Regions from separate parts of the Actinoplanes sp. ATCC 53533 genome, predicted to be linked through region 4. Evidence: riboswitches for the same ligand, from Rfam matches in the RefSeq annotation. Region 4 holds a riboswitch; each other region holds the start of a gene.
What was found. Region 4 has a riboswitch for cobalamin ahead of DMB66_RS18460 (ABC transporter substrate-binding protein). Riboswitches for the same ligand answer to the same signal wherever they lie in the genome.

Region 1: linked by a shared signal. The riboswitch ahead of DMB66_RS57810 (VWA domain-containing protein) and the one ahead of DMB66_RS18460 (ABC transporter substrate-binding protein) in region 4 are both predicted to bind cobalamin.
Region 2: linked by a shared signal. The riboswitch ahead of metE (5-methyltetrahydropteroyltriglutamate--homocysteine S-methyltransferase) and the one ahead of DMB66_RS18460 (ABC transporter substrate-binding protein) in region 4 are both predicted to bind cobalamin.
Region 3: linked by a shared signal. The riboswitch ahead of DMB66_RS54755 (ribonucleoside-diphosphate reductase subunit alpha) and the one ahead of DMB66_RS18460 (ABC transporter substrate-binding protein) in region 4 are both predicted to bind cobalamin.

The regions. Positions count from the first base shown of each region.
Region 1 covers NZ_QHHV01000383.1:3,752-9,003, reverse strand. Annotated here, with positions in the region: gene DMB66_RS57820 (cobyrinate a,c-diamide synthase) at 1-517, opposite strand, end outside; gene cobO (cob(I)yrinic acid a,c-diamide adenosyltransferase) at 511-1,110, opposite strand; gene DMB66_RS57810 (VWA domain-containing protein) at 1,110-3,314, opposite strand; cobalamin riboswitch at 3,345-3,472, opposite strand; gene DMB66_RS57805 (gluconokinase) at 3,533-5,104, opposite strand; gene DMB66_RS57800 (hypothetical protein) at 5,187-5,252, opposite strand, start outside.
Region 2 covers NZ_QHHV01000149.1:20,043-25,294, reverse strand. Annotated here, with positions in the region: gene DMB66_RS64475 (hypothetical protein) at 1-205, shown strand, start outside; gene DMB66_RS40325 (hypothetical protein) at 202-582, shown strand; gene metE (5-methyltetrahydropteroyltriglutamate--homocysteine S-methyltransferase) at 729-2,981, opposite strand; cobalamin riboswitch at 3,100-3,317, opposite strand; gene DMB66_RS40315 (hydrolase) at 3,421-4,605, shown strand; gene DMB66_RS40310 (ABC transporter ATP-binding protein) at 4,602-5,252, shown strand, end outside.
Region 3 covers NZ_QHHV01000304.1:159-5,410, forward strand. Annotated here, with positions in the region: partial or broken gene recA (recombinase RecA) at 1-678, opposite strand, end outside; gene DMB66_RS54740 (DUF3046 domain-containing protein) at 878-1,078, opposite strand; gene DMB66_RS54745 (GNAT family N-acetyltransferase) at 1,151-1,852, shown strand; gene DMB66_RS54750 (UdgX family uracil-DNA binding protein) at 1,824-2,486, opposite strand; cobalamin riboswitch at 2,600-2,812, shown strand; gene DMB66_RS54755 (ribonucleoside-diphosphate reductase subunit alpha) at 2,944-5,252, shown strand, end outside.
Region 4 covers NZ_QHHV01000054.1:564-5,815, reverse strand. Annotated here, with positions in the region: gene DMB66_RS18465 (iron ABC transporter permease) at 1-749, opposite strand, end outside; gene DMB66_RS18460 (ABC transporter substrate-binding protein) at 746-1,672, opposite strand; cobalamin riboswitch at 1,762-1,896, opposite strand; gene DMB66_RS18455 (helix-turn-helix domain-containing protein) at 2,092-2,688, opposite strand; gene DMB66_RS18450 (bifunctional 2-polyprenyl-6-hydroxyphenol methylase/3-demethylubiquinol 3-O-methyltransferase UbiG) at 2,784-3,425, shown strand; gene DMB66_RS18445 (MFS transporter) at 3,458-5,056, shown strand; partial or broken gene DMB66_RS18440 (M14 family zinc carboxypeptidase) at 5,119-5,252, opposite strand, start outside.

The sequences.
Region 1 (5,252 bases), on a different contig from region 4:
GCGTGCCGACCTCCTCGCAGGCCTCGCGCAGGATCGACTCGTGCCGGTCGGAGCCGACCCTGTTCAGGATGACCCCGGCGAGGCGCACGCCGCCGAAGCTGCGGAAGCCGTGCACCAGCGCGGCCACCGAGCGGCCCTGCGCGGCGGCGTCCACGACCAGGATGACCGGCGCGTCGAGCAGGGCCGCGACGTGCGCGGTCGAGCCGGTGTCGCCCGCGCCGGTGCGCCCGTCGTAGAGGCCCATGACGCCCTCGACGATCGCCAGGTCCAGGCCCGCCGAGCCGTGCGCGAACAACGGCCCGATCAGTTCCTCGCCGACCATGACCGGGTCGAGGTTGCGCCCGGGGCGGCCGGCGGCCAGCGCGTGGTAGCCGGGGTCGATGTAGTCCGGGCCCACCTTGAACGGCGCCACGCCGAGGCCGCGCGCGGCGAACGCGGCGAGCAGGCCGGTGGCCACCGTGGTCTTGCCGTGCCCGGAGGCGGGCGCGGCGATGACCACCCGCGGGATGCTCACCATTCGATGCCCTGCTGTCCCTTGCGCCCGGCGTCCATCGGGTGCTTGACCTTGGTCATCTCGGTGACCAGGTCGGCCGCGGCGAGCAGGTCCGGGTGGGCGTCGCGGCCGGTGATCACCACGTGCTGGGTGCCGGGCCGGTCCGCGAGGGTGGCGACGACGTCGGCGACGTCGACCCAGCCCCACTTCATCGGGTATGTGAACTCGTCGAGCACGTAGAACTTGTGGGTCTCGGCCGCCAGGTCCCGCTTGATCTGGGCCCAGCCCTCAGCCGCCTCGGCGGCGTGGTCGCGCTCGGTGCCGGCCCGCTGGATCCAGGACCAGCCCTCGCCCATCTTGTGCCAGGCGACGCTCGCGCCGCCGGCCTGCCCGAGGGCCTTGAGCGCGGTCTCCTCGCCGACCCGCCACTTCTCCGACTTCACGAATTGAAAGACCCCGATCGGCCAGCCCGCGCTCCAGGCCCGCAGCGCCATCCCGAACGCGGCGGTGGACTTGCCCTTGCCGTGTCCGGTGTGGACGGCGAGCACCGCCTGACGGCGGCGTTGCCGGGTGGTGAGCCCATCCTGCGGCACGGTGGTGACCTGTCCCTGCGGCATCAGGCAGCCCTTCTCAACGGGGTGGCGGTGGGGTCGGCGGCGAGCGCCTCCAGCGGCATGACGTCGGCGCCGAGCGCGGCGGCCAGCCTGCGGGCCAGCCCGAGCCGGATCGGCCCGGCCTCGCAGTCGACGACGACCGCGGCCACCCCGGCCAGGGCCGGGGCGACCAGCACCGGGTCGGGGCCGCTGGTCGCGCGCCCGTCGGTGACGACGATCAGCAACGGCCGGCGGCGGGGATCGCGGCGCCGCTCGGTGGCGATGGTCGCGGCCGCGGCCCGCAGCCCGGCTGCCAATGGGGTACGCCCACCGGTGCGCAACCCGGCGAGCCGCAGCACCCCGACCTCGTGGCTGGAGGTGGGCGGCAGCACCTGCTCCGCCGTCGACCCCCGGAACGTGATCATGCCGATCCGGTCCCGCCGCTGGTAGGCGTCCCGCAGCAGCGAGAGCACGGCGGTCTTGACGACGGTCATCCGCTTGCGCGCGGCCATCGACCCGGAGGCGTCCACGACGAACAGCACCAGGTTGGCCTCCCGCCCGACGTGCACGGCCTCGCGCAGGTCCCGGGGCTGCACCACCCGCATCCGCTGCACCACCGCGGCACCACGCGTGGCGGCCCGGTCGCCCTGCCCGCCGGGCACGGCCAACCGGTCGCCCTGCCGGCGGGGCGCGGCCGGCCGGTCGGCTCGCGCCGGTGTCGCGGAGGGCACGCTCAGCGCGCCGCGGTGGATGGCGGCACGCAGGGTGGCCGGCAGGTGCGGCGCGCCGGCGAGCTTGCCGCGCGGGACCCGGGAGCCGACCACGCGACCGCGGCGGGCGAAGGCCGGTGAGCGGCGCCCGGCGTGCCCGCCCTCGCCGCGGGCGGCGATCCGCAGCGTCCGGGGCCGGTAGGCGGCGCCCGCCTGGGCCGGCGCGGCTCCGTTGACCTTGCCCGGCTGGTCGGCCGCACCCTCCGGCCGGTCGGCCGCGTTCTCCGGCCCACCGGCCGCGCTCGCCGGCCCCTCGGCAGCGTCCCGGGGCGCCTGCTCCGTCGCGCCGGGCGCCTCGGCGGAGGGCCCGTCACCCGGCGGAGGGCTGCGGTCCGGGCTTCCATCGCCCGGGCCGTCGGTGCCGGGCCCGCCGCCCGGGCCGCCGTCATCAGGGCCGTTGCCGTCCGGGCCGCCCTCGGGCGTCGGCGGGTCCTCGTCGGGGTCCTCCCGGGCGGCCTGGTCCAGGGCCTCTTCCAGGCGCTGCTCGTCGGTGCCCGGCGGGTCGAGCGGGTCCGTGCGCCGGCGGTGCGGCAGCGCGAGGCGGGCCGCGTCGCGGATGTCCTCCGCGGTGACCCGGTCGCGGCCGTGCCAGGCGGCCAGCGCCACGGCGCACCGGGCCACCACGATGTCGGCCCGCATGCCGTCGACGCCGTAGGCCAGGCACACCCGGGCGATCCGGTCCAGCTCGGCGTCCGGCAGGTCGACGCGGGGCACCGCCGCCCGCGCGACCACGATCCGCTCGGCCAGGGCGCTCTCGTCGCCGGCGAACCGGGCCGCGAACGCATCCGGGCCCGCCTCGTACGCCAGGCGGCGGCGGACCACCTCGGCGCGCAGCTTCGCGTCGCGGGGGGCGGCGACCGTGACGACCAGGCCGAACCGGTCGACGAGCTGCGGGCGCGGCTCGCCCTCCTCCGGATTCATCGTGCCGACCAGCAGGAACCGGGCCGCGTGCTTGACCGACACCCCGTCGCGCTCGACGTGCGCCCGGCCCATCGCCGCCGCGTCGAGCAGCAGATCCACCAGGTGGTCGGGCAGCAGGTTGACCTCGTCGACATAGAGGGCGCCGCGGTGCGCGGCGGCGAGCAGGCCCGGTTCGTACGCCTTCACGCCGTCGGCGAGCGCCCGCTGGATGTCCAGGGTGCCGACCACCCGGTCCTCGGTGGCGCCGACCGGCAGCTCGACCAGGGCGGCGGGGCGGTGCCCGCGCGGCGCGCCGGGCTCGTGCGGCCCGTCGGGGCAGCCCGCGTCGGGCGCGGCCGGATCGCAGGCGAAGCGGCAGCCCCGGACGACGTCGACCTCGGGCAGCAGCGCGGCCAGGGCACGGACGACGGTCGACTTGGCGGTGCCCTTCTCGCCGCGGACCAGGACCCCGCCGACGGCGGGTGACACGGCGGTCAGCAGCAGCGCGAGCCGCAGGTCGTCGAGGCCGACGACGGCAGAGAACGGGTACGGCGTCACGCCCGGTCCTTTCCGCGGGTCCGCGCCCGCGTGTGGAAGGTGCGAGCGACCGGAGTCTCCTGACTTCCGGGGCAGGCCCCGGTCACAGTGGCGGGACCGTCCCGGTCTCCCACCGGGTTCCTCCACTGCCGCTCGCGAGCCACTCTTTCTCACGGCGCGGCACGCCGTCAACGCGGGGGTACGTGGGCATCCTCACGGCCGGCGCGGGCCGTCCGGGCTCAGCCGGTGCGGCCGACGGCCTTCTCCGTGTCGGGCAGCGGCTCCGGGGCCAGCTTGTCCAGCTCGGTGAGGACGTCGGTGACCGCCAGCGCCGACCGCTCCACCAGCGGCCGCATCCGGCGGTACAGGGCCGCGTTGCGCGGGTCCGGGCGCTCGTGCTCGGTGATCGCCACCAGGGCCGCCGCCCGGTCCAGGTCGGGCAGCTCGCCCAGCGCGTGCCGGCCCAGCAGGCAGGCGCCGAGCGCGGTGCCCTCGGGCGACTCCGCGACGGCGACGGGCAGGTCCAGGGCCGCGGCGAGGATGCCCACCCACAGCTCCGAGGCGACCGCGCCGCCGGTGGCCCGGACCTCGGTCATCGCGATGCCCTCGTCGGCGAAGGTGTCGCGGACCAGCGCGAGCTGCTGGCACACTCCCTCGACGGCGGCCCGGACCAGGTGCGCCCGGCCGTGCTCGCGGCGCAGCCCGAGATAGGCCCCGCGCATCCCCCCGCGCCACCACGGCGCCCGCTCGCCCAGCAGGTACGGCAGGCAGAGCAGCCCTTCGCTGCCCGGCTCGACGCCGGCGGCCTCGGTCAGCAGCGCGGCATCGCGCACGTCGGCGTCCTCACCCGCCGCGGCCGTCCGGTCGAAGCTGCCCGCGAAGGTCTCGCCCGCCCAGCGCACCACGGACCCGGCGTTGTTGACCGCGCCGCCGACGACCCAGCGGTCCTCGGTGAGCGCGTAGCAGAACAGCCGCCCGGCCTTGTCCGCCGTCGGGCCGTTCACGACGGTGCGCAGGGCGCCGCTGGTGCCCAGGGAGACGGCCGCGACCCCGGCCGGCGTGGCGCCCACGCCCAGGTTGGCCAGCGGTCCGTCGGCGGCGCCGATGATCAGCGGAAGGTCCACGGGCAGCCCGGCGGCGACCGCCACCTCGCGCTTGAGGCGCAGCTGCCGGGCGGTCGGCACGACCTCGGCGAGCTGACCGGTACGGACGCCGGCGAGCTCCAGCGCCTCGGGGTCCCAGCGGCGCTCGTGGATGTCGTACATGCCGGTGCCGGAGGCGACCGAGAGGTCCAGCAGGAAGCCCTCGTCGGCCAGGCCGGCCAGGACGACCTCCTTGACGCCGCCCCAGCGTGGGGTGTCGCGCAGGGTGCCCGGGTCGGCGGCGCCCCACCAGGCGAGCTTGGTCAGCGGGGACATCGGGTGCACCGGCGTCCCGGTCCGGGCCTGCAGGTGCTTCGCCCGGCCGGACGCCACGATCCGCTCGCTCTGCCCGGACGCCCGGTTGTCCGCCCAGGTGATCAGCGGGCCCAGCGGGGCGCCGCCGGCATCCATCGGCACCAGGCCGTGCAGGAACGCGCTGAGGCTCACGGCCAGCACCCGGTCGCCCTGGTCGCGGGCCTGCCGGGCGACCGTGACCAGCGCCTCGATCGCCGCGTCGCGCAACCGGCCGGGGTCGAGCTCGGCGTGCCCCGGGCCGGGCACCGACAGCGGGTAGTGCACGCTCGTCACGGCGCGCACCTCGCCCCTCGGCCCGGCGGTGATGGCCTTGGTCGCGGTGGTTCCGGTGTCGATACCGATGACGACGTCCATGCGGCCTCCCTGATCGCAGACAGACATGCCCGTTCGAGGCGCGACCCAAGCCGGCGGTGCGGCCCGGACTGTCCTGCCGACCTTAGAGGGTGAACCGGACGGGCTGTCCCTTCGCGGGCGTGACCTCGACCTCCCGCGCGGCGGCCGG
Region 2 (5,252 bases), on a different contig from region 4:
CAGCCTGGATGACGATGGTCTGCTCGAAGCCGTATTTGCACCGGACGACGAGTTCAGGACTTTCATGAATTACCACGACGGAGACAACTACATGGTTGAAGGCAACCACCGAATGGCGGAGTTGCTGAAGCGGGCAGCTGACCCACTTCATAAAAAGATCAATTTCGACACACCGATCTTTGTCAAAGGATTCCCGAAGCGATGACGTCGTTCCTGGAGCGGCTTTTGCGGCCATTGGCGGAGCGCCGTGTCGTTCGGGTGAGTCCGGTTCGTGCCGAGGATCTCATTCGTGAAGCACGATCGAGGCCCGATGGTCGTCGCGGCAACCTGGGGTGGTTCACAGATAACAGGACTAAGATCGATGAGATATTCGTGGTTCCCACGTCGATCTACAGACTCAGCTCCGGCCGAGTCCTGTGTGCGCTGATCGCGGTTATGAACAAACGAACATTTACCACCTATGTCGATGTCGGTTCGGTCAAGCTGCTGACGCTCCCCCGGGCGCGTTCGAAGCGCATTGCGAAGATTATCGAGTTGTGTGCAGCGCATGGAGAAGTGTTGAAGGATGATCAAAGTGAGTGAATCATCGAAGTGGGACGATGCCGGGAAGTGAAAGTGGGTCCAGCACCCAAACCGGCAGCACCTCGTTGTGTCCCGAGGACAGCAGCCGACGAAGAACGGCTGACGACCGGGGTGGGATGCCCACCTGAGGCATCCCACCCCGCGGGTCAGCTTCCGCGGACCTCGGCGGCGGCAGCGACCAGGTGCTTCAGGGACGCCTCGACCTCGGTGTAACCCCGGGTCTTGAGGCCGCAGTCCGGATTGACCCAGAGCCGTCGGGCAGGCACGGCCGCGACAGCCCGGCGCACCGCCTCGACGACCTCGTCCTGCGACGGGACCCGCGGCGAGTGGATGTCCCACACCCCAGGCCCGACGCCGCGGCCGTAGCCGATCGCCCGCAGGTCGTCCAGGACCTCCATCTTGGAGCGGGAGGCTTCGATGCTCGTGACATCCGCGTCGAGTGCGTCGATTGCGGTGATGATCTCGCCGAACTCGGAGTAGCACAGGTGGGTGTGGATCTGGGTGCTGTCGGCGACGCCGCTGGTGGCGAGCCGGAATGCGCCGATCGCCCAGTCCAGGTAGGCCTTTTGATCGGCGGTGCGCAGGGGCAGGGTTTCGCGTAGGGCGGGCTCGTCGACCTGGATGATTCGGATTCCGGCCGCCTCCAGGTCGCGGCATTCGTCGCGCAGGGCGAGCGCGACCTGGTTCGCGGTATCGGCCAGTGGCTGGTCGGTGCGGACGAATGACCAGGCCAGGATCGTGACCGGGCCGGTGAGCATGCCCTTGACCGGGCGGTTGGTCAGCGATTGGGCGTAGGTGGACCACTCGACGGTCATCGGGTGCTCGCGGGTGACGTCGCCGTGGATGATCGGCGGGCGTACGCATCGTGAGCCGTAGGACTGCACCCAGCCCTGCTCGGTCGCGGCGAAGCCGCCGAGCTGTTCGCCGAAGTACTGGACCATGTCGTTGCGTTCCGGTTCGCCGTGCACGAGCACGTCCAGGCCGAGGTCTTCCTGCAGCCTGATCACGTGCGCTACTTCGGCGCGCATCCGCTCGGTGTAGCCGGCGTCGTCCAGGGTTCCGGCGCGCCGGGCGGCGCGGGCCTTGCGTAGGTCGTCGGTCTGCGGGAACGATCCGATCGTCGTGGTCGGCAACGCCGGCAGGTGCAGCCGCGCCTGTTGTGCCCGCGCTCGTTCGGCGTAGTCGCCGCGCCGCAGCTGCGCCGGATGGAGCGCATCCAGCCGGGCCCGGACGGAGGTGTCACGCCAGTGCGCGGGTGGCGCGGGCAGCGGGGCGGGCAGCGCCGCGACGCCGTCGCGCAGGGCGCGGCCGAGCAGGACGACCTCGTCGACCTTCTGCCGGGCGAAGGCGAGCCGTTCCCGCAGCGCCGGCGCGAGGCTGGTCTCGGCCGCCAGGTCGACCGGCACGTGCAGCAGCGAGCAGGAGCTGGACACCGAGACGTTGTCGGCGAGACCGGTGAGGGTCGCACCGACGGCCACGGCGGCGCGCAGGTCGGTGCGCCAGACGTTGTGCCCGTCGACCAGCCCGGCGACGATCGTTCTGCCCCGCAACGGTCCGGCCGCGGCGAGCCGGGCCAGGTTGCCGGGTCCGGCGACCAGGTCGAGGCCGAGCGCCTCGACCGGGGTGTCGAGCAGGGCGGGCAGGGCGTCGCCGAGCTCACCGAAGTAGGTCGCGACGAAGATCCGCGGCCGCCGGTCAAGCCCGCCGAGGCGGTGGTAGACGGCTCTCAGGGCGTCGATCTCCGCCGGGGTACGGTCGGCGACGTACGCGGGCTCGTCGAGCTGCACCCACGGCACCCCGGCGTCGGCGAGCGCGCCGAGGATCCCGGCGTACGCGTCGGTAAGCTCGCCGAGCCGGTCGAACGGGTTGCCCGCGGCCTCGGCCGGCTTGGCCAGCAGCAGGAACGTGGCCGGGCCGACCAGGACCGGGCGGGTGGTGATGCCGAGCGCCGCCGCCTGCGCGAACTCCCGCAGCGCCTGCTCCGGCCGGGCCCGGAAGACGGTCTCGTCGGCGATCTCCGGCACGAGGTAGTGGTAGTTGGTGTCGAACCACTTCGTCAGCTCGAGCGCCGGCTGGGCCTGCGCCCCGCGGGCCATCGCGAAGTAGGTGTCCAATTCGGACAGGCCGAGCCGGGCGAACCGGTCCGGGATCGCACCGACCGCGACGGCCGTGTCCAGGACGTGGTCGTAGTAGGAGAACGTGTTGGACGGGATCGCGTCCAGGCGGGCGTCCCGCAGGGTGCGCCAGACGTCGGTGCGCAGTGCGGCGGCCGTCCGCTCCAGGGCGGCGGCGTCGATGCGGCCGCCCCAGTACGCCTCGACGGCGTGTTTGAGCTCCCGGTTGCTGCCGATGCGGGGATAGCCGAGCACGGTGCTCTGCCCGAATCCGGTGGTGGTCATGGGGCGTCCTTCCCTCGAAGTGCCCGACGGGTCACGCGAGGGTGCGGGAAGGCCACGACGACAACAGCACCGTGGTCTCGCCCGAGCCCTCCCGAGGGGCCGTCGGCGGCGCACGCAGTGCTGCGTACGCGGTGCGGGCAGGTCTTCGGACTCGCGGGCACGACCGGAAGGTCTCCGGTCACCTACTGGCCGTCGCTTCCCAGGCGCTCACACACCCAGTGCGTATGACGGCGGTCGTTCCTGCTCACCGCTGCGGGGCAGTCCCGGTCTCACACCGGGTTCCCTCTTACGACACCCCACCGCGAAGCGGGGTGAACCAGCACTGCCCGCCATCGTAGAACGGTCATGACATTTGTCATCGGTGGGGCGGTAATTGTGCATGGGAACCGGTGCGCGCCGGCACTACGGCGGCGGCCGCCGGGCCCGAAGACTCAAATGCATGAGTAGCGCACTTGCTATCGCCTTGACCTCGGTTTTAGCCCTGTCCACCGCCGCGCCCTCGCCCGTGCTGCCCGCGCCCGTCCGGGCCGCGGGTGAGCCGGCCACCCAGCTGGTCCTGCCCCGGCCCACCGGCCCCGAACGCATCGGTACGGTGTCGCTGCACCTGGTCGACCGGTCGCGGCCGGATCCGTGGGTGTCGAGCGAGCGGGCCCGCGAGATCATGGTCCAGCTCTGGTATCCGGCGAGCGACGTCCGCCGGCATCCGCGGGCGCCCTGGGTGTCGCCGGGGGTGGCCGAGCGGATCAATCCGCCCGGCTCGCCGGTCATCCTGCCGGTGACCCACGCGTACGCGGACGCCCCGGTCCGGCCGGGCCGCCACCCGGTCGTGCTGTACTCGCCGGGCTTCGGGCTGGAGCGCACCGCCAGCACCGCGCTCGTCGAGGAGCTGGCGAGCCGCGGCTACATCGTGGTCACGATCGACCACACCCACGACGCGCAGCTGGTCGAGTTTCCCGGCGGCCGGATCGCGACCCACGCCGTCCCGCCGCCGACCGGGCCCGACGACGACGGCGAACAGGTCATCGACACCGCACGCGAGGCCCGGGTCGCCGACACCCGTTTCACGCTCGACCGGCTGGCCGCGATCAACCGGGGCCACAACCCGGACGAGGAGCGGCGCCGGCTGCCACGCGGCCTGAAGGGTGCGCTGGACCTGGCCCGGGTCGGGATGTTCGGCCACTCGCTCGGCGGTGCGACCGCCGCCGAGACGATGCACGAGGACCCGCGGGTCAGGGCCGGCATCAACCTGGACGGCACCCTCTCCGGCGCGGTTGTCGCCGCCGGGCTGCGCCGGCCGTTCGCGCTGATGAGTTCGGACGGCCACGGTCGCGCCGACGACGAGACGTGGCTCGCGATCTGGCCGCGCCTGCGTGGCCCCCGCTACGACCTGCAGCTGGCCGGCTCGGGGCACATGTCGTTCACCGACTTTCAGGTGCTGCTGCCGCAGATCGGCATTCCGGCCGAGGACCTGGTGCCGGGGTACGGGACGATCGACGGCTCGCGTTCGATCACCGTGCAGCGCGCGTACGTCCTGGCGTTCTTCGATCGGTACCTGCGCAACGGCAACGGCCACCTGCTCGCCGGGCCGTCCCGGCGATACCCGGAGATGCGGTTTACGCCATGACCAGTCAGGCAGTCATCGAGGTACGCGGGCTGAGCCGCCGCTATGGCGGCGCGCAGGGGTTCGAGGCCGTACGGGGGGTGTCGTTCTCCGTCGAGCGGGGCGAGTTGTTCGCGCTGCTCGGGACGAACGGCGCCGGTAAGACCTCGACCCTGGAGATCGTCGAGGGGCTCGACCGGCCGAACGGCGGATCCGTCCGGGTCCTCGGCCACGACCCGTTCACCCGGCGGGCCACCGTGCGCCCGCGCATCGGCGTGATGCTGCAGGAGGGTGGCTTCCCGCCGGATCTCACCGTCGCCGAGACCGTACGCATGTGGGCCGGCACACTCACCGATCCCCGCCCGGTCGCCGAGGCGCTGGCCCTGGTCGATCTGGAGCACCGGGCGTCCGTACGGGTCAAGCAGCTCTCCGGCGGCGAACGCCGGCGGGTCGACCTGGCGCTCGCGATCCTGGGCCGGCCGGAGGTCCTCTTCCTCGACGAGCCCACCACCGGGCTGGACCCGGAGAGCCGGCGCAACACCCGGCAGCTGATCCGCGGCCTGCTGCTCGACGGCGTCACCGTGCTCCTGACCACGCACTATCTGGAGGAGGCGCAGGAGTTGGCCGACCGCCTCGCCATCATGCACCGCGGCGTGATCGTGGCGGCCGGC
Region 3 (5,252 bases), on a different contig from region 4:
CACGTCGAGGCGCACCGACGAGTAGAACTTCAGCGCCCGGCCACCGGTCGTGGTCTCGGGCGAGCCGAACATGACGCCGATCTTCTCGCGGAGCTGGTTGATGAAGATCGCGGTCGTTCCGGAATTGTTCAGGATGCCGGTGATCTTACGCAGCGCCTGGCTCATCAGGCGGGCCTGCAGACCGACGTGGCTGTCACCCATCTCGCCCTCGATCTCGGCGCGCGGCACGAGCGCAGCCACCGAGTCGATGACGATGATGTCGAGCGCGCCGGAGCGGATCAGCATGTCCGCGATCTCGAGCGCCTGCTCGCCGGTGTCCGGCTGGGACACCAGCAGCGCGTCGGTGTCGACGCCGAGGGCCTGGGCATAGTCGGGGTCGAGCGCGTGCTCCGCGTCGATGAAGGCCGCGATGCCGCCGCCGCGCTGGGCGTTGGCAACCGCGTGCAGGGCCACTGTCGTCTTACCACTGGACTCCGGTCCGAAGACCTCGACGACCCTGCCGCGCGGCAGACCGCCGACACCGAGCGCGATGTCGAGGGCGATGGAGCCGGTGGGGATGACGGCCATCTGCGAAACAGGCCGCTCCCCGAGGCGCATCACCGAACCCTTGCCGAACTGCTTGTCGATCTGCGCGAGAGCAAGGTCTAGCGCCTTGTCCCGATCAGGTCCTGCCACCATGTCCGCCACCCCTGTATTCGACTTCCCGGGCGTCTTCGCCGAAGAGCTTCTGTTCACCACGCGGGTCACGCTAGACCTAGGGTCTGACAAAAACCGGCGCCCGGCCGCGACCTGTGGATGACTACGCCGCTGAGGACAGTAGCCGAACATGTGTACGACGATCGAGCAACACGCCAGAACAAGCGTACGAAAAAAGCGGTCAGCGCAGGCGAACAGGCACCCGATCGGGGTACGAAGAGACCACGGCGCGCCATATAGTAACCGTCTCGACACCCTGAGCTATAGATTCGTTAATGGTGCGCCCGTCGAGTGCCGCGAAACTCTGATCCGCGGCGAGACTCCGCGCATAGGCAGAGCCGAAGGCCTGTTCGAGACGCCCCCAGAAGTCCGTCAACCGCACGGGAAAAGCCTACTCGCGGGGCCCGAGCCACCCCGCTTGGCGCCACGCTGAGATACACATCACTATGTGCTAGTGACAGTGCATGTCCTTGACCGGCCGAGCTGGGCGGCACTCACCGGCCCGCACGCGCGGTTCGCCCGGATCGTCGGTTACGCCGCACGCTACGACCCGGAAGTGGCACCGTTCTTCGCCCTTGAGAACGCCGCCGACCCTCGCTGCTGGGACGACCTGGCCACACTGGCAGGCCCCGGCACCGAGCTGTCGATCTCGGCGACCCCACCGGCCGGGGTGGACTGGGAGATCCACGGCACCCGCGGCACCCTGCAACTGGTCGGCGCCACCGTACCGGCCGTACCGGATCCGGAAGCAACCATGCTGACGGCGGAGGACGTCCCCGAAATGATCGATCTGGTCCGCCGGACCGAGCCCGGCCCGTTCGGGCCGCGAACCATCGAGCTTGGCACCTACCTGGGCATCCGGCGCGACGGCAGGCTGGTGGCGATGGCCGGCGAGCGGATCCGGCCGCCGGGCTGGAGCGAGATCAGCGCGGTCTGCACCGATCCCGCCTATCGCCGTCGCGGCCTGGCGGCGCGGCTCGTGCTCGCCGTCGCAGCCGAGATCTACGACCGTGGCGAGCGCCCTTTCCTGCACACCGTGGCGGCCAACGCTCCCGCGAACCGCCTGTTCACGTCGCTCGGCTTCGTGCGCCGCAAGGAGCAGCGAACCGTGTCGTTGCGCGTGCCGGTCAGCCCAGCACCGTCGCCGCGATCTTGAGGTCGTCGACCAGGCCACGGTAGGCGGCGTCCCGGTCGTCGGCCCGCAGCACCGCGGACGGGTGGATGGTGGCCAGCGCGCGTGACTCGACGCCCGGGAAGTCCTGCGGTCGCTGCGCCGAGGCCGGCCACGGCAACAGCTCGCCACGCGACCTCGTCACCCGGAACGACGGTCCGAACAGGGCTTTGGCGGCGGTGGCACCGAGCGCCACCACCAGATCCGGCTTGAGCAGCGAGAACTCGGCGACCAGCCAGGGGCGGCAGGCCGCGATGTGCGCAGGGCCCGGGGTCTGGTGAATACGGCGCTGGCCGCGCATCTCGAAGCGGAAGTGCTTCACGGTGTTGGTCAAGTAGATGATCGACGGGTCTATGCCGGCGTCGCCGACCGCATCGCGCAGGAGCCGTCCCGCGGGACCCACGAAGGGCAGGCCCCGCTGATCCTCGATGTCGCCGGGCTGCTCCCCCACCAGCACCAGCCGGGCGTGTTCGGCGCCCCGGCCGAATACCACCTGAGTGGCGTTCTCGTGGAGCTCGCAGCCTCGGCAGCCGGGCGCCGCCGCCTTGAGCTCGTCGAGGCTGTGCGCGTCGGCTGGAATGAACTCCTGGGCACCGGGCGGGGCTTGCGTCATAGCCATGCAGACGTTTTACCCCCTCGCCTCTGGTCCACGCGCGGGGGCTCACCCGCTCGAGCATGATCCGACACGCCGACACGACATGTTGGGTTGTACATCGCACACCACACCTAGATATGGTGTTGCCCGCAGCTGGTTCGGCCGTCCCTCCAGGACGGTGCGAGGCAAGAGGGAACCCGGTGAGAGACCGGGACTGCCCCCGCAGCGGTGAGCGGGAACGACCGCCGTCATCAAGCACTGGGCCCGGGCCCGGGAAGCGACGGCCACTAGGCGACCGGCAACGGTCAGGCCCGCGAGTCCGAAGACCTGCCAGCGCGCCGCACGCTTTCGCGTGCGGCGGTCCGAGGCCGCGTGGGACAGCCGACGCCACTTCAGGTGTACGCGCACAGCCGCGTTCGCCGGCGTCCTCCTGCGCGCCCGAAGACCGTTCCGCCAACGGGCTCGCGAGGAGAGAGAGTTCATGACGGTCACGCAGGACGAGACTGCGTACGATCCCGCCGTGCCGGAGCAACGCCGGCACGCGATGCAGGTGCGCAAGCGCAACGGCGCGACCGAGTCGGTCGACGTCAACAAGATCGTCAAGGCGGTCGAGCGCTGGGTCGCCGACCTTGACGAGGTCGACCCGCTGCGGGTCGCCACGAAGACCATCAGCGGTCTCTACGACGGTGCGACCACCGCGGAGCTGGACAAGCTGTCGATCCAGACGGCCGCGGAGCTGATCGGCGAGGAACCTCAGTATTCGCGGCTGGCGGCCCGGCTGCTGGCGGCCTTCGTCGACAAGGAGGTTCGCGGGCAGGGCATCGCGAGCTTCAGCCAGTCGATCGCCCGCGGCCACGCGGAGGGGCTGATCGGTGACGAGACCGCCGCCTTCGTGGCCAAGAACGCGCGCAAGCTCGACGACGCCGTGGATCCGTCCGGCGATCTGCGCTTCGAATACTTCGGGTTGCGGACGGTAGCGGACCGTTACCTGCTGCGTCATCCGCGATCCCGCCTGGTCGTGGAGACGCCGCAGTACTGGCTGTTGCGGGTCGCCTGCGGCCTGTCCACCAACGCAGGTGAGGCGATCGCGTTCTACCGGCTGATGTCGTCGCTGGCCTACCTGCCCAGCTCGCCGACGCTCTTCAACTCCGGCACGCGCCACACCCAGATGTCGTCGTGCTTCCTGGTGGATTCGCCGAAGGACGAGCTCGACTCGATCTACGAGCGATATCAGCAGGTGGCGCGGTTGTCGAAGTTCGCCGGCGGGATCGGCATCTCGTGGTCGCGGGTGCGGGGCCGCGGCGCGCTGATCCGCGGCACCAACGGGCAGTCCAACGGCATCGTGCCGTTCCTGCGCACGCTCGACGCCAGCGTGGCCGCCGTCAACCAGGGCGGCCGGCGCAAGGGCGCGGCCTGCGTCTACCTCGAGCCGTGGCACCCGGACATCGAGGAATTCCTGGAGCTGCGGGACAACACCGGTGAGGATGCCCGCCGTACGCACAACCTGAACCTGGCCAACTGGATCCCGGACGAGTTCATGCGCCGGGTCGAGGCCGACGAGGACTGGTCGCTCGTGGACCCGTCGGAGGCGCCGGAGCTGCCGGATCTCTATGGCGAGGAGTTCGACGCCGCATACCGGGTCGCGGAGAAGAAGGCGGTCAAGACCGTCAAGGCCCGCGATCTGTACGGGCGGATGATGCGCACGCTGGCGCAGACCGGCAACGGCTGGATGACGTTCAAGGACCCGTCGAACCGGCTGAGCAACCAGACCGGCGCGCCGGGCAACACGGTCCACCTGTCGAACCTCTGCACGGAGATCCTCGAGGTCACTTCGGACGACGAGACGGCCGTCTGCAACCTCGGCTCCATCAACCTCGCCGGGCATCTGCGGGGCGAGGAGGTGGACTGGGAGAAGCTGCGCGCGACCGTGCGGACCGCGGTCGCTTTCCTGGACCGGGTCATCGACATCAACTACTACCCGAGCGAGCAGGCCGCGGCGAGCAATCCGCGGTGGCGGCCGGTCGGGCTCGGGCTGATGGGCCTGCAGGACGCGTTCTTCGCGTTGCGGCTGCCCTTCGACTCGCCTGCCGCGCAGGAACTCAGCACGCTGGTCGCCGAGGAGATCTACCTGACCGCGCTGGAGAGCTCGGCCACCCTCGCTGAGCAGTCCGGCCCGCACCCCGCATACCCGGAGACGAGAGCGGCCAGGGGCGACCTGCAACCGGATCTCTGGGGTGTGACGCCGACGCAGACCGCCCGGTGGGCGGCGGTGCGGCAGCGGATCGCGGCCACCGGGCTGCGGAACTCGCTGCTGATCGCGATCGCGCCGACGGCGACCATCGCCTCCATCGCAGGTTGCTACGAGTGCATCGAGCCGCAGGTCAGCAACCTGTTCAAGCGCGAGACGCTGAGCGGTGAATTCCTGCAGATCAACACCTATCTGGTCCGGGAACTGAAGACTCGTGGCCTGTGGACGGCCGCCATCCGTGAGCAGATCAAGCGGGCCGATGGCTCGGTGCAGGGCATCGCGGCCCTGCCCGCCGGCGTCCGGGAGCTCTTCCGCACGGCGTGGGAGCTGCCGCAGAAGGCGCTCATCGACGTGGCCGCGACTCGGGCTCCCTACGTGGACCAGTCGCAGTCGCTGAACCTCTTCATGAGCGCCCCGACCATCGGCAAGGTCTCGTCGATGTATCTCTACGCGTGGAAGGCCGGCCTGAAAACCACGTACTACCTGCGCTCGCGGCCAGCGACGCGGATCCAGCTCGCAACTGTGCCGGTAAGTCCTGCCGT
Region 4 (5,252 bases):
TGCAGGCCGAGGCTGGCCGCCTCCTCGTCGCCGACGGTCAGCACGTCCAGCTCGCGGCGCTGGGAGAGCACGATCGCGCCGGTCACCACCGCGTACGGCAGCACCAGCAGCACGTCGTGCCAGCCCGCGGTGGCGAGCCGGCCGAGCAGCCAGGAGTACACCTCCCGCAGCGCCTCGATGTGCCGCTGCAGCAGGAAGGTCTGGGCGGCGGCCAGGAAGGCGGACACGGCCACCCCGGACAGGATCAGCGTGGCGGGAGTCCGGGCCCGGCCGCCGGCGCCGCCCAGCAGCCAGGTCAGCGCGACGGCGCCGACGGCACCCACGAAGGCCGCCAGCGGCACACCGATCGGCAGCTCGGTGGTGGTGTCGCCGCCCGCCGACCGGAACGCGATGACGGCCGTCACCCCGAGGCCCGCACCGGCCGCGACCCCGAGCAGGTGCGGATCGGCGAGCGGGTTGCGGAAGACGCCCTGGTAGGCGGCGCCGGCGAGGGCGAGCAGCGCGCCGACGAGCAACCCGAGCACGACCCTGGGCAGGCGCAACTCCGTGACGATGGCAACCTCGCGGGCGCTCAGGCCGCTGTCGATCCGTACCCCCGGAAGCAGATCGAGCAGCTCGGCCGCGACACCGGCGGGCGGCAGCGGGACCGGCCCGAAGGCGATGCCCGCGACCAGCGCGACGACCACGGCGAGCAGGCCACCGGCCAGCCAGCCGGCCCGCAGACCGGCCGGCCGCGGCCGGTCTGTCACGCCGGGACCCTGGCCACCGCATCGGCGACGGACTGCACCAGGTCGACCACCCGCGGCCCCCACCGCGAGGCGATATCGTCGTCCAGGGCCACGATCTGGTCCTTCTCCACCGCGGTGATCGCCGCCCAGCCCTTCCGCGCCTTGACCGTCGCCGGCGACTGCCCGCAGCACTTGCTGTCCGCTAGGAAGATCAGGTCGGGGTTCGCCGCGACCAGCGCCTCCGGCGAGAGCTGCGGATAACCGTCCTTGGCGCCGTCCGGATCGGCGGCGTCGGCGACGTTGGTGAGCCCGAACAGCGCGAAAATGGACCCGATGAAGGTCTTGGACGTCGCGGAATACAGGGTCTGGTCGATCTCGTAGTAGTAGCTCAGCGACCCGGCGCGGGCCGGCACCCCCTGCACGATCTTGTCGATCTGCGCCCGCATCCGCCCCACCAGCGCCGCCGACTCGCCCCGATGGCCCGTCAACGCGCCAAGCTGCTCGATCTGCCGGTAGGAATCGTCGATCACCTTGGCGGCGGGAGCGAACAGCACAGGGATCTTGAGCCTGCCGAGCTGGTCGACGATCTTGTCGAGGTCATCCGAGACAACCACCAGGTCGGGGTTCCGCCCGGCGATGGCCTCCGCGTTCGGCTTGAAGCCGGACAGGTCGGTGCGCGGGGCGTCCACCGGATAGGTCGACTGGTCGTCAACGGCCACCACCTGCGGACCGGCGCCGATGGCGAACAGCATCTCGGTCGCGGTGGGCGCGAGCGACACGATCCGTTCGGGCCGCTCGGCCAAGGTCAACGAACCCACCGTGACCGGGAAAGAGTCACCGCCCGGCCCGGCGGACGGCCCCGGGCCGTCGTCGGATCCACCGCCGCCACACCCGCCGAGCAGCAAAGCACCGGCCGCGATCGCGGCCGTCAAAACACGTCTCATCCTGTCCTCCTGTCGGCCGAGGCTGCGGTGCATCGCCGACCGGAACAGGGACCCGGCCCGCGAGGCGCCCCTCCCCGAGAGCGCTGAATCGCGACCGGCGCGCAGGCGACCTGGCTTGACCCTCCAAAAGGGCTCACAGTTGCGGGACAGCGCCGGAATCCCACCGGCTTCGCTGCGACGCGGTCCCCCTGAAACTAACCCAGACCGCCGGTTCTCGCGCAAAACCGAGGTCAAGTTCAAGATCAAATTCATGTCGTGCCTGGTTGCATGGTGCTGACCGTCGCTCCCGCCGACACCGGGAGAGGGCGGCCAATCGCCTGGCGGCTCATGAACCGGCCGCCCTCCCCCTGCCAGGTCCGTGCGTGGAACCCCGCCCTCCCGCTCACCGTCGGCAAGACCCGCCAGCCGCCTGGTTCGGACTATCCGGGCTGGCCTGGTTTTGGTGCGGCGCGGACGTGTGCGCGTTCGCCTTGTTTGCCGATCAGGCTGAGGAATTCGACGGGGCCGGAGCTGGTGGCCCCGAACCAGTGCGGGGTGCGGGTGTCGAACTCCGCGGCCTCCCCGGGCTTGAGGATCAGATTGTGCTCGCCGAGGACCAGGCGCAGCGTGCCGTTGAGGACGTAGGCCCAGTCGTAGCCCTCGTGGGTGCGCAGGTCGGGCTCGCGATCGTCGGCCCCGGCCGGCAGCACGAACTTGTAGGCCTGGATGCCTCCCGGCCTGCGGGTCAGGGGCAGGATCGTCGATCCGTCGCTGCGGGTGATGGGGCGCAGGTTGATGCGGGGGTCGCCGGTCGGTGGCGCGCCGACGAGCTCGTCGAGGGTGACGCCGTAGACCCGGGCGAGCGGCAGGAGCTGCTCGAGCGTGGGACGGCGCAGGCCCGCTTCGAGCCTGGACAGCGTGCTGGCGGAGATGCCGGTTTCCTCCGCGAGGTCGGTGAGCGTGATAGCGCGGCGGAGCCGAAGGTGCTTCAGCCGCGGCCCGACAGCGTCAAGCGTGCGATCCACTTCCTCATCCATGCCCCCAGTTTGCCATTTGGCAAGAAGCTTTGCGCATCGCACCGCTGCCGATCACAGTCGTCGGTACCCACGAAGACGGTGAAGGAGCAGGTCAGATGGCCGAGCAGCACGAATTCGACCAGGGCTACTGGGAGCGGCGCTGGCACCAGGCGCACCATGACGGACCCGGAGCCATGGACGGGAGTCCCCCGAATCCGCATCTCGTCCGCGAGACCGGCAGCCTGGTCCCGGGCACGGCGCTGGATGCCGGGTGCGGTGCCGGGGCCGAGGCGATCTGGCTCGCCTCGCACGGCTGGCAGGTCACCGCGGCCGACATCGCGGCCGAGGCCCTCGCCCGCGCCGCCGGGCGCGCGACGGACATTGAGGTGTCCGGGCACGTGCGGTGGGTTGGAGCGGACCTGACCGTCTGGGACCCGGGCATGCGGTTCGACCTGGTCACGACGCACTACGCGCACCCCGCGATGCCGCAGCTGGCCTTCTACGACCGCATTTCCGCATGGGTGGCGCCCGGCGGCACCCTGCTGATCGTCGGGCATCTGCACGCCTCGGGAGCGACCGGGCACGGGCACCACCCGCCCGCCGAGGCATCGGTCACCCTCACGGACATCACCGCCGGCCTGGACAGCACCAAGTGGACGGTCGTCACCGCCGCGGAGCACATCCGCACGGTCACCGGCCCCGGCGGCCAGGCGAAGCCACTGCACGACGTCGTCGTGCGCGCCACCCGACGCCCCTGATCACCCCCCGCGCACAAACGAAAGGTCCGTGCATGATCTCCCCTGATGTGGCTCCCCCGGTGGACGCCGCCGACCCAACGATTCATGACCCCCGCCGGCGTCGCGCGATCCTGGTCGCGGTGTGCATCGCCCTCATGGCGGTCATCGCCTCGGTTTCCGGGCTGAACGTCGCCCAGCAGGAGATCGCCCTCGCGTTCGGCGCCTCGCAGAGCACCGTCCTGTGGATCATCAACACCTACACCATCAGCCTGGCCGCGCTGCTCCTGCCGCTCGGCGCCCTCGGCGACCGGTGGGGCCGGCGGCCGGTGCTGCTCGCGGGGTTGATCGTCTTCGGGGCGGCGAGCGCCGCGGCGGGCGTCGCCACGTCGTCCGAGGTCATGATCGCGGCGCGGCTCCTCAGCGGCGTGGGCGCCGCGATGATCATGCCGGTCACCCTGGCCGTCGTCACCTCGACGTTTCCGGACGAGGAACGCTCCAAGGCGATCGGCGTCTGGACCGGCGTCGCCGGCGGGGGCGGCATCCTCGGGATGTACCTGTCGGCGGTCCTGGTCGACCTGGCCAGCTGGCGATGGCTCTTCGTCCTGCCGGTCGCGCTCGTCGCGGTGGCCATCGGCATGACGCTGCGATCCATCCCGAACTCACGCGAGGAGTCGGCACACGGATTCGACACCGTCGGCTCGCTGGCGTCCGTGGTCGCCGCGGTCGGGCTCATCTTCGTTCTTCACGAGGGTCCGGAACGGGGTTGGACCGCGCCCGTGACGCTCCTGAGCCTCCTGGTCGGCGTCATCGGCGCCGTCGGCTTCGTGGCCTGGGAACTGCGGCAGCAGGCGCCCCTCCTCGATGTCCGCCTCTTCCGCAAGCGAGGCCTGGCCAGCGGCTCCGTGTCGCTGTTGGCGGTCTTCGGCGTGCAGGCGGGGATCTTCGTCGTCCTCTTCCCGTACTTTCAGGCGGTGCTCGGCTGGTCCGGCCTTCGCTCCACCCTGGCGCTCATGCCGATGGCGCTGCTGATGATGCTCGCCTCCGGGCTCGCCCCACGAGCAGCCGCGCGGGTCGGAGCCCGCTCGACCATGGCGTCCGGGATCTTCCTGGGCGGCGCGGGACTGGCCCTCATGGCCACCTTCGTCTCCGTCGACGGCGGCTACCTCTCGGTGCTGCCCGGCATGCTCGCCATGGGACTCGGCATGGGCCTGACGATGACACCGTCCACCGAGGCCATCACGACCGCCCTGCCTCGTGCGCGACAGGGCGTCGCGTCCGCGCTCAACGACGTCACCAGGGAGTTCGGCACCGCGCTCGGCGTTGCCCTGCTCGGAGCGGTCCTGTCCGCCGGCTACCGCGACGCCGTCGACACCCGGCTCGACGGACTTCCCGGCGCCGACGCCGAGGCCGCCCGGGAAGGCATCGCCACCGCCATCGCCACCGCCGACGGCACGAGCGCCCAGGCGCAGGCGCTGGTCCGGGCCGCCCAGGAGTCCTTCGTCGACGGCTGGCAGCAGGCCATGTGGGCAGGAGTCGGCGTCATGACGATCCTGCTCGGGTACGTGCTCGCGCGAGGTCCCCAGCGCGCGGGCCGGGCGGCCTCAGCCCAGCGGCCAGATCCTGGCCAGGCGGCGGCCGTCCACCGCCGCTAGGAGGATGGTGCCCGGCACAGCTCTAGAGCTGTGCCGGGCAGCCAGGACCTGCGAACGGATCAGCAGTAGGTGGACTGCTTACCGATCACCTTGTACGGGCAGTCGGCCGCCTCCGCCAGCAGCAGCACGGCCTCCCTGTTCCGGCTGGTCTCCCGGGTGATCACGCTGGCGGGCGGGTAGAAGCCGCCGGCCGACG